One region of the Paenibacillus sp. FSL H3-0302 genome, then DNA from elsewhere that is predicted to be linked to it. Evidence: a T-box and tRNA genes for the amino acid it is inferred to sense, from the RefSeq annotation. Region 1 holds a T-box; the other holds one or more tRNA genes.
The links. A T-box is a leader RNA that pairs with one kind of tRNA and senses whether it is charged. The one in region 1 lies ahead of metG (methionine--tRNA ligase), so its partner is inferred to be a tRNA-Met.
Positions count from the first base shown of each region.

Region 2: it encodes a tRNA-Met, which carries the amino acid that the T-box ahead of metG (methionine--tRNA ligase) is inferred to sense. The anticodon was not compared.

Region 1 covers NZ_CP150284.1:4,150,470-4,155,800, reverse strand. Annotated here, with positions in the region: gene htpG (molecular chaperone HtpG) at 1-1,474, shown strand, start outside; gene MHH50_RS18310 (DUF4362 domain-containing protein) at 1,536-2,000, opposite strand; T-box leader at 2,126-2,387, shown strand; gene metG (methionine--tRNA ligase) at 2,431-4,077, shown strand; gene MHH50_RS18300 (LysR family transcriptional regulator) at 4,087-4,956, opposite strand; gene MHH50_RS18295 (ABC transporter ATP-binding protein) at 5,107-5,331, shown strand, end outside.
Region 2 covers NZ_CP150284.1:5,166,462-5,171,792, reverse strand. Annotated here, with positions in the region: gene MHH50_RS22990 (hypothetical protein) at 421-1,458, shown strand; gene MHH50_RS22985 (DUF3006 domain-containing protein) at 1,662-1,877, opposite strand; gene MHH50_RS22980 (MBL fold metallo-hydrolase) at 1,878-2,930, opposite strand; tRNA gene MHH50_RS22975 (tRNA-Met) at 3,125-3,190, shown strand; gene MHH50_RS22970 (sialidase family protein) at 3,629-4,765, opposite strand; gene MHH50_RS22965 (hypothetical protein) at 4,880-5,245, opposite strand.

The DNA of each region.
Region 1 (5,331 bases):
TAAGGCATTAGGCAGTGACGAGGCCTTTAAATGGGAGTCTAAGGGCGCTGACGGCTATACCATCGAGACTGTCGAGAAGGATTCTGTCGGCACTGATGTGATTTTGAAGATTAAAGAGAATACGGAAGAAGATCAATATGATGAATATTTGGAAGAATACCGCCTGAAATCCATCATTAAAAAATACTCCGACTTCATTCGTTTCCCAATTAAAATGGACGTGAAGGAGCAAAAGCCAAAAGAAGGCACGGAGAACGAGTTCGAAGAAGTTATTCAAGAACAAACCGTAAACAGCATGGTGCCTATCTGGCGCAAGAACAAAAGCGAGCTGACTACAGAAGACTATGATAACTTCTATGCAGAGAAACGTTACGGCTTCGATAAGCCGCTTAAACATATTCATATCAGTGCTGATGGTGCTGTAGTGTACAATGCAATCCTGTTCATTCCAGAAAATACGCCGTTTGACTATTACACAAAGGAATATGAAAAAGGTCTTGAGCTCTATTCCAACGGTGTGCTGATCATGAACAAATGTGCGGATCTGCTGCCTGATTACTTCAGCTTTGTAAAAGGTATGGTGGACTCAGAGGATCTTTCCTTGAACATTTCCAGAGAGATGCTCCAGCATGACCGTCAGCTGACTCTGATCGCTAAGAACATTAAGAATAAAGTGAAAAGCCAACTGCAAAGCCTGCTGAAGGATGAAAGAGAGAAATATGAGCAGTTCTATAATGCTTTTGGCAGACAGCTTAAGTTTGGTGTCTATAACGATTATGGGATGCACAAAGACACCCTTCAAGATTTGTTGATGTTCTACTCCTCTAAGGAGAAGAAGCTGGTTACGCTGGACGAATACGTCTCAAGAATGCCAGAAGATCAGAAATATATCTACTATGCTTCCGGAGAGTCGATCGACAGAATCGAGAAGCTCCCGCAAACCGAGCTTGTATCGGATAAAGGGTATGAAATTCTCTACTTCACTGATGATATTGATGAATTTGCGATCAAGATGATTCAGTCTTATAAGGAAAAAGAATTTAAATCCGTATCCAGCGGAGATCTGGGGATCGAAGCCGACGAAGCGGACAAGCCAACGGAAGCGGAAGAGAACGAAAACAAGGAGCTTTTTGAAGCGATGAAGGACATCCTGTCCGGCAAAGTGAAAAATGTCAAAGCTTCCAAACGTTTAAAGACTCATCCGGTATGTCTCTCTGCTGAAGGTGAACTGACAATCGAGATGGAAAAAATCCTGAAATCGATGCCGAATGGCCAAGAGGTGCAAGCGGATAAGGTACTCGAAATCAACATCCATCACGAAGTGTTCCAGTCCTTGAAGGCGGCAGCAGAGAACGACAAAGAAAAGCTCGGTTTATACACGAACCTGCTGTACAACCAAGCCCTGTTGATCGAAGGTCTACAGGTTAGTGATCCTGTTCAGTTCACCAATGATATTTGCAAAATCATGAAATAATATGAAGTACAGAGACCATCCAATTGTATTATGATTGGGTGGTCTTTTTTATTTCAGTATTTCATTTTGTTGTGCGAAAAAGGTAGTAATCAATTTCAGAGTCATTATTTGTGCAACCGCTGATCGAATAGATAATTTCACCTTGTGTGCTTTTTTTACTCGTCACTTCGGAGCAGGTATCGGTTCTGACTCCTGTGTTGCTTCCACCAAATGCATCATTAGAAGTATCATAGCTGTAATTAATCACGTTACCGTCAAATTTTAAATCCTTAAATATGGGATCGCCTTCATCTGTGTAACTTGTAACGCGTATATTGTCTGCTTTTTTGCTGGAGAGATTAGTTATAAATTTCTCGAATTTATCGAGGTTGTACACTTTTTCAAAAGAAACAATATCCCCTCTACTGATGGCTTCTTTGGAAGTATAGGGTTCACTTTTGGGAACAGAATTAACTTTATTATCGGAACAACCCCATACTCCTGCTAGTAAAAGAACAGAGAGTGTAAGCAAATTTACTTTTTTCACTGAGGGACCTCCTTGTAACGTATTTATATAAAAGACGGAGATTAACTGGAAAAGTTACAGAGAGCTTGATGTTTCACATTGACAATAAACAACAAATTGAGTATTATTTTCTCTAACTTGAATATGTAAAAGCAAAGAAGAGAAAGAGTACCACGGCAATTCTTTCAACAGAGAGCTCCGGTCGCTGAAAAGGAGTAAAGAAAACCCTTGGGAATATGGTCTCAGAGCTGCGCATCGAAACCTTATGGGTTGTAGGCTGCGCCGGAACCTGCATCCGTTACAGTGCTAGGGTATAAACGTTAATTAACGTCGTACCTGAAGAGGTAAATGTCATGAGGCATTTATAAAATTAGGTGGTAACACGTGAGTAGAACTCTCGTCCTTTGTGGATGGGAGTTTTTTGTTGTCTAAAAAAAGGAGGAGAAGGTTAATGAGTAATGTGTTTATAGGTGGCGCTTGGCCGTATGCGAATGGATCTTTACATCTGGGGAGATTATCAAGTGTGTTGCCTGGGGATGTGCTGGCACGATATTTTCGCTCCAAAGGGGATAACGTATTATATGTATCAGGCAGTGATTGCCATGGCACACCCGTAGCAGTTCAGGCTGCGAATGAAGGGATTACGCCGGGAGCTTTTGCAAGCAGATATCATGAAGAGTTTCTGAAGTGTTTTGAACAGCTGGGATTTAGTTATGATCTATATACTCGAACGGATCAACAGCAGCATCATAAGGTTGTGCAAGCGTTGTTTACAAAGCTGCTAGAGAATGGTCATTTATATAAAAAAACCATTGCTCAATGTTACTGCGAGGTGGATCAGCGCTTTTTGCCAGACAGATATGTGGAAGGGACTTGTCCGGTATGTGGTGAGCGGGCGCGAGGGGATCAATGTGATTATTGTTCTACGATTCTAGATCCTGCCGATTTGTTAGACAGAGTCTGCAAATTATGTGGGAATACACCAACAGAAAGGCCGACAGAACATTATTATCTTAGCTTATCTAATTTTCAGTCTGAATTAACGGAATATGTAGAGGAAGCACAATTTTGGAGAGAAAACGCTATAAAACTGACCAAACGTTATTTACAAGAAGAGCTGCAGGACCGCGCGGTAACAAGAGACTTGTCTTGGGGTGTAGATGTTCCTGTGGCTGGATTTGAAGATAAAAAAATTTATGTTTGGATTGAGGCGGTAAGTGGTTATTTATCAGCCAGTAAGCAGTGGGCTGCACAGTCCGGAGGAAACTGGGAGGATTTTTGGTTAGAGGAAAAAGGGGCGATTACCGCTTATTATGTGCATGGTAAAGACAATATTCCATTTCACACTTTAATATGGCCGGCTGTGTTATTAGGAGCAGGAGGTCTGCATTTACCGGACAGGATTATATCTAGCGAATATTTAACCCTTGAAGGGCAGAAATTCTCCACTAGCCGAAATTGGGCGGTCTGGGTACCTGATATTTTAGAGCGGTATCAGCCAGATTCTATTCGTTATTTCTTAATTGCCAATGGACCTGAGAAGCGGGACACGGATTTTTCCTGGAGAGAGTTTATTTATAGCCATAATGGAGAGCTGCTTGGAGCATTTGGTAACTTTGTGAACCGTTCATTGGCTTTTATAGATAAGTTTTATGAAGGGAAAGTGCCAAATGGGCAATTAGATAAGGGGTGGAAGGACAATATTGACCTCTTGTATCTGGAATCAGGACGGCTTATTGAGGCTGGGAATCTAAAAGATGCGCTGGAGTTTATTTTTTCTTATGTGCGCAAGGCAAACCAGTATTTCGATCTGCAAAAACCATGGATACAGATAAAAGAGGATCAGGTTTCTTGTGATTCTGCAATATACACATGTGTGCAGATTATTGCGAACTTAGCGAATTTGTTGCATCCGTTTCTACCGTTCTCTTGTGACAAGATCAGGGGGTTCCTGTCGTTAGAACTACCGAATTGGCAGCCTTGCTCGGTGCCCCCTTACCAACAGGTTACTGATTTACAATTATTGTTTGAACGAATTGATATTAGCCGTATTAAAGAAGAAGAGGATAGGCTAGATCAACAGCAAGTGAATAAATAGAGCTGGTATTTATCCATTCCTGAAGCTTTCAATAAACTTGGAAGCCAATGATGATAAGTATTTATCCTTAATCCAGACGGCGGCGACCCGCGTGCGTAGTGATTCACTACTGATTTCTTTATAGACCAAATTACGGTTACTCGTTAATTCGAAAGCGGATTTGGGGATGATTCCAATGCCAAGACCAGCGTTTGCCCAGAGCAGTGTTGTTCTAGCATCATCATTCATACAGAAAATCAGCGGATCAAAGCCGTTCTCAAGACATGTTTCCCGGATAAGCTGCTCAAAACGGCGGTAGATAATAAGCGGCTTATCCTTTAGCTCACCGATCTCAATAAAGGTTTCATCCGTTTTCCAGTCATACTCAGGTGTCATTACGGCAATCATAGGTTCAGCTTGTGTGTAAAGACATTCTAAATTTGTACCATTAAAGGGTGTCCTAACAATCCCGACTTCGACAATACCTTTATTCAGGAGGTCAATGATTCTAAAGGTATTTCCTTCATGAATCTCAAACTTCACACCTTTATACGTTTTGTGGAACTCACATAGCCGATCTTGAAGCAACGTAGCTCCAGAGGAGGAAACTGTACCAATGGCTAGGGTTCCTTTTAAACCTTTGACAAAATCAGTGAGCTCACGGGCAGTGGAATCTGCCAGCTCCAGGATTTGTTGGGCACGGTCCCGCAATATGGCTCCAGCTTCAGTGAGCTGCACGCTGCGTGGACCTCGTTCCACTAGCTTTACACCGAGTTCTTCCTCTAGGAGCTTTAGCTGCTGGCTCAGCGGAGGCTGGGCCATTTGCAGTTTTTTGGCTGCAGATGTAATCTGTCCTTCCTCAGCTATCGCCATAAAATATTTAAGTTGTCTAATATCCATATAAAAATCCTCCGAACTTGAGATATGCTAATCGTATGGGAGCGATACGAATCCAATATTATTAATATGTGAGTAGATATGCCATAATCATAACTGTTCTTATACATATTTCAAGTGGTTAAATACTTCTTATGTTGGGTGTGGATGAATTTGTTCAAAATTGCATTATATTTAAAGCCGTACAAAAAAGAAGCGATCATTGGACCGATCTTCAAACTGATGGAAGCGATTCTGGAGCTGATTTTGCCTACCATTGTCGCATTGATCATCAACAACGGGGTTGGCAATCATGACAGCGCCTATGTTTACCGCATGGGTGGTCTAATGGTGCTGATGTCACTGCTTGGCTTCGGCTGCTCCATGGTATGCCAATAC
Region 2 (5,331 bases), 1.0 Mb from region 1:
TTTTTGCGATCAGAAAAATTTTCCTTTATCGTTACATACATGTTGTGGGAAATGGATTATATTTAGAATACACAGTTTGGAAGCATCGGCAGTGTAATCCGGAAGTATCAAGAAGAGACCTCGCGGATCAGTAACCGCCAAGTCTCTTTTTTATATTCTAGGGGGGGATACATTGTTAAAACCGTCGTCCTCATGATATTGATAATTATCATTTCAGCAGTTGTAGTCTATATTTTTCTGCCAAAAAGGCAGAAGTGTATTCAAAGAATACAGTGATTGATCCTCTTAAGATTACGATCCAAGATATAGACCGTATAGAAGAGGGGACTGATTTAATTTTTACTGATCATGAAGCATATCGAATCCATATTATGCTAACATTGAGTGATTGAATTATTTTGACACAAAGGAGACGAATCCTTGAAGACATATAATGAGATGCTGCTTTCCACACCTTTTATGATAAATGGCAGACTTGAATCGGAAAGTTTCGCATTGAGACCAATTTCTCCCCCAAATCATATGCCTAGATATGAAGAATTTCAATATACAAGTGTTTTTAGAAGTATGTTTGTTTTAAGTCTTACTGTTGAAGTCGATAGCATTAATCCTTTAGGGGTGGATAATAAATCTCTTGGCCCGTATCATAAAACTCCACTTGAGATTGCAGACATGGATGGAGTACGAGCTCTGAAAGTATTTAGAAACTTTTTGTCTTTGCATTATGGGAAAATTTTCTTTGATCATGGTGTTACGAGAATAAATGATCATTTCAGTCTACCAAATATTAATTATTTTATCCCACTGAAAAATGCTAGACATCCAGTTTGTAATATGTTGGATAGGTTGGATTTTAGTCAATCTGGTGAGCTTTCTAACAGTGAAGACAGCTTGAAAAGGCTTGGGGTTTTATTGAAGAAGGGTACAAATAAGAACAAGGATTTTTTGAAATCACTAAATCTATACTACAATGCATTAGAGCAGTATAATATAAATGAAACACTAAGTTTTATGTTGTTTGTTACATCCATAGAAACTTTAACACATAAGTATTCTAAAAAAAGTAATATAACATCTCGAAATCTAGATTCAGATGATTATTTCTTTACCAAAATTATAAATATTATCGAAACGGATGTTGGTCAATCTGAAAATCGTGATTTTTTGAAGGGATTTGTTTTAGAGAGATATAAGGTAAAGATGAAATTTGTAGATTTTGTGCTTCAATTTTTGAATGAGAACTTTTATGAAATTTGGGAAGATCGAGGAATAGATAGAAGTGCTATTAGTAAAGAGGAAATAGAAGAATTATTGAACAGAATTTATAATCTACGATCAAATTACTTGCACCGTGGAGAAGATATATCGATTGAAATTAAGTTATATTCACTTTTGATATTGATTGAAAGAATTACAAGATTTATTTTGATTAAAGTATTTGATGAGCTGACAGCTTGATAAGCTTCATATTATGGAAATGCGATTGTTTGGATACTAAATTAAAAGTATTCAAGATATATGCCGATCTATGATACTACCGCTTCTCTTAAATGTACATTGGTAGCATTAATGATCAAGGATATTCTCGGATTTGAATTTGGAAAGAGGATGGATAAGAGTTAGTACATAATAAAACCCCGGATATTCACCGGGGTTCATTTTTAATCTTCGAACAAATCGTCCATTAGCTGCTGAATGTCTTCTTTTCTCTTTTTCGAGTCATTCTTATCGATCAGAATTTCATTATCTTTAAAAATAAGGGTATCTCCAGACTTTGCCTCTTTAGGTAAAATTGATTTTAAGATATCCTCAGTTTGCCCTTCAAATTCTACAACGGCATACTCACCTTCAAAGCGGTCAATGATTCCTTTATGCATTTACTTAGCCCCCTTAGTCGATGTAAAAGTGATTTTATTGCCATCACTTATTGCAGTAATTGTACCTTTTTGGTCAGTTCGTAACACTGAAGTATTCGCATTTTTTAACCTTGTAAGAATCCCGGAATCTGGATGCCCGTAATTATTTTTACCGACGCTTATTACTGCGTACTGTGGGTTAACGGAGTCGATGAATGCTTTGCTGGTTGAACTACTGGAGCCGTGATGGCCGACTTTTAATACATCAGCTTTTAAATTCATGCCATCGTCTAACATATCGTTCTCAGAAGCCTTTTCAGCATCGCCGGTAAAGAGGAAGGACTTGTTCTTATAAGTGACCTTTAAGACAGCACTCCAGTCGTTAATATTATCCCCATACGTTTTAATAGGAGCCAGGAACTTAGCCTCAACACCAGTTAAAGGAATGGTAACGCCTTTAGTCACTGCTTTGATGGTACGTCCCTCATTCTTTACAGCGGTCAAAAAATCTTTGTATGTCTCAGTGGTATGTGATACCTTTGGAGCGTAGACAGATTTAACATCCAGCGCTTTGAGAACATCATCTAATCCACCAATGTGATCTGCGTCAGGATGAGTAGCAACCAGGGCATCAAGTGTCTTTACACCAAGGGCGTTCAGGTATTTTACTACATTCTTACCCTGATCGTTATTACCTCCGTCAATGAGGACATATTGATTATTAGGAGTTCGGATTAAGGTAGAGTCCCCTTGGCCAACATCGAAAAAGTAGACCTGAAGAGTGCCGACGTTTTGTTTCTTTGGTAAAAGCAAAGCTGGAGCTGGCGTAGAAGTAGGCTTTGCTGTTGGTTTCGCAGTAGGCTTAACAGCTGGTTTCGCAGTGGCAGCAGGTTTTGAATTTGAACTACCACCATTGTGGTAATGGTATTCTCCGTCTTTCAGTCCCCACTTTGCACAATTGGTGCGGCAATAATGACCGCCATTTGCATCTGTGCGTCCTGGATGCGCCTCAGCAAGTACAGGCATCAACAATAAAACAAGTGACATGAAGATTGGTACAATAATTCTTTTCATAAAAAAATAAACCCCTAATGTATGATTCTGGGAGTATTCTATCAGTTATAGGTAATTTTTTCTAGAGAACATTACGAAAACTTGCTAACGAATTTGTAAACGAAGTATCTGATATAGAGTTAAATTCATGAATAGAAAAACCCCTATAATAGAAGAAAAAGAAACACAGTTAAGCTTATTTTAACCTTTCCCCAAGCTCAGTTGGTTAGAGCGGTCGGCTCATAACCGATTGGTCGGGGGTTCGAGTCCCTCAGGGCCCACTTATCAAAAACCCTTACTTTGTAAGGGTTTTTTGCTGTCTGTAGGTTCCCTTGTAAGTAGAAGTGGATGAGTTGGAAAAGCGACAAAATAGAAAATGATCACATTTTGGTCACGGCGTTGATAGATCCTCTGGTTTTATCATAGATCATCTGGAAAACGGTAAAAAGTATGTATTCTGTGGAACTGCACTCTTGTAGAGGAAAGGGGGACAGTCAAGACATATAGACTATTAAGTAGCAAGCACCATACGCCGTAGATTTTGATTGAATTAATAGCATGTCCAATACGCTGAAATTGATGATTTCTTTGAACAGGTTAATGCTGAATTTTGATAAGAAGCAATAAAGGATGCCGCATGTTCGCTCGGCATCCTTTATTGAAGATGGATATACTAACTTAACAGCCTTTTAATTAATCATCAGAAGTTGATTAATAGCTTATTGATTATCCCCAAACCAGATGTTCTCAGTACCGGTCCGCGTGTCTGTCCATACGCTCACTAGACGGCCTGTCTGGGGGACGATGGCATTACCGATGTAGTCCCCAATTAGGGGGATGCCGGTGACGTCAAAGGAAGTTGTTGTTATCCGGGTGTTTGTATACGTCATACCGCCATCTCTAGATGTTGCTAGATAAACATCAAGGTTGAGGGGGTTGACTCGATTAGTGTAATAGGTAACGAATATTGCACCATCCGCAGGGGATACGGTGATGGCTGGGAAAAAGTTTTGGGAGCCCACCGGACTACCTGTAATGGATATTGGTGCCCCCCAATCCACACCAAAATTGGTGGAAGTGGCAAGAAAAATATCGGAATAACCTTCTCGAAAATCTTGCCATACAGCATAGACATTACCTCGCGTCGTCGGTGCATTAGAAATATCTGCTGCGAGGGAAGGGTATGTCAGACATCTAAATGTATATCCCGGCAATGGATCTGGTGGGACTACAACGCTGGCGACCATGGTTTCAGGAGTAAAAATGACCCCACCGTCTGAGGATGTGCGAATTTTAAGATCAGTATTACCGGGAGGCTGATTGATCCATCCCACGATAACAATCCCATTTAATGTAATTGCTATACCGGGGAATTCTTCGAATTCTTCGACCGAAGACAGCAGGGAGGGACTGGAATAGGTACTACCGTTATCTAGGGAACGATTGAAGAATATCGTATTTCCCGGTATGAATTGTGTGTTGTAATCATGCGTATAACCAGTATATACATTTCCAAAAAAGGGACTTGATCCAGCTTTGTCGGTGACAACGACCACCTGATCATCATTTACAAACTGCCCAAACCCTTGATTCACGATGACTGGAGGTCCGAATGAAGAGGCATTGTCGGCAGATGTATAGGAAACGATCGACCCGCTGAGACCGTCTGAATCGAAGGCGTGGGCTAATACTACGAAAGTGGTCGGGAAAATATAATCAATATGTGGTGCTTCGATGCCTGCAAATCCTGTCGGTAACGGCAATAACGTTGTTGTCCAAGTGGCACCTGCGTCAATAGATTTGTATAAACCTATATTAGGAGGGCCTAATCGAAGATCTACAGCTACGGCAACCATAACTGAAGGATTAAGCCAATTTACCGCGATGGTGGGCTCAAACTGAACGCTTGCGCTCGGCGAAATTTGAATATTAGCCATGCTAAGCTCCTTTCGTCAGAGAGTTTTCGGTACTTATGGGTTCAGCTGAGCTATGAAAGTAAGTTCGGATTGCAGCACTCTTTGATGGGGAATGACGTTTCCTGACGAATCCGTTCCGAACACCGTGATAATCGTGTCTGCCGGTGCGTTTCCAGTTACGAGAAATTGGACTTCATAAGCTGAATTGCCTGCGATATTAAAACCGAGAAACTGGCTGGTGTTAGCATTAACATTTAATGAGTTGGAGTAGACTAAACCTTTACTAACCAAGGTATTCCATACGTAAACGTGATAGACTACGTTAGATGAAAAACTAAGGTTGTCATTATCGATATTAATGAGCACGTTGGATGCTGGGGTAGTCCCTGTGTTCGTAATGATGCCTGTTGTTGTTGCCATGAGCTTCACCTCTTTATTAGTTTGCTATATATATATGAATTGAGATTCATTGTGTTTGGACAAGGGAATCAGAAAAATCGCGGAAA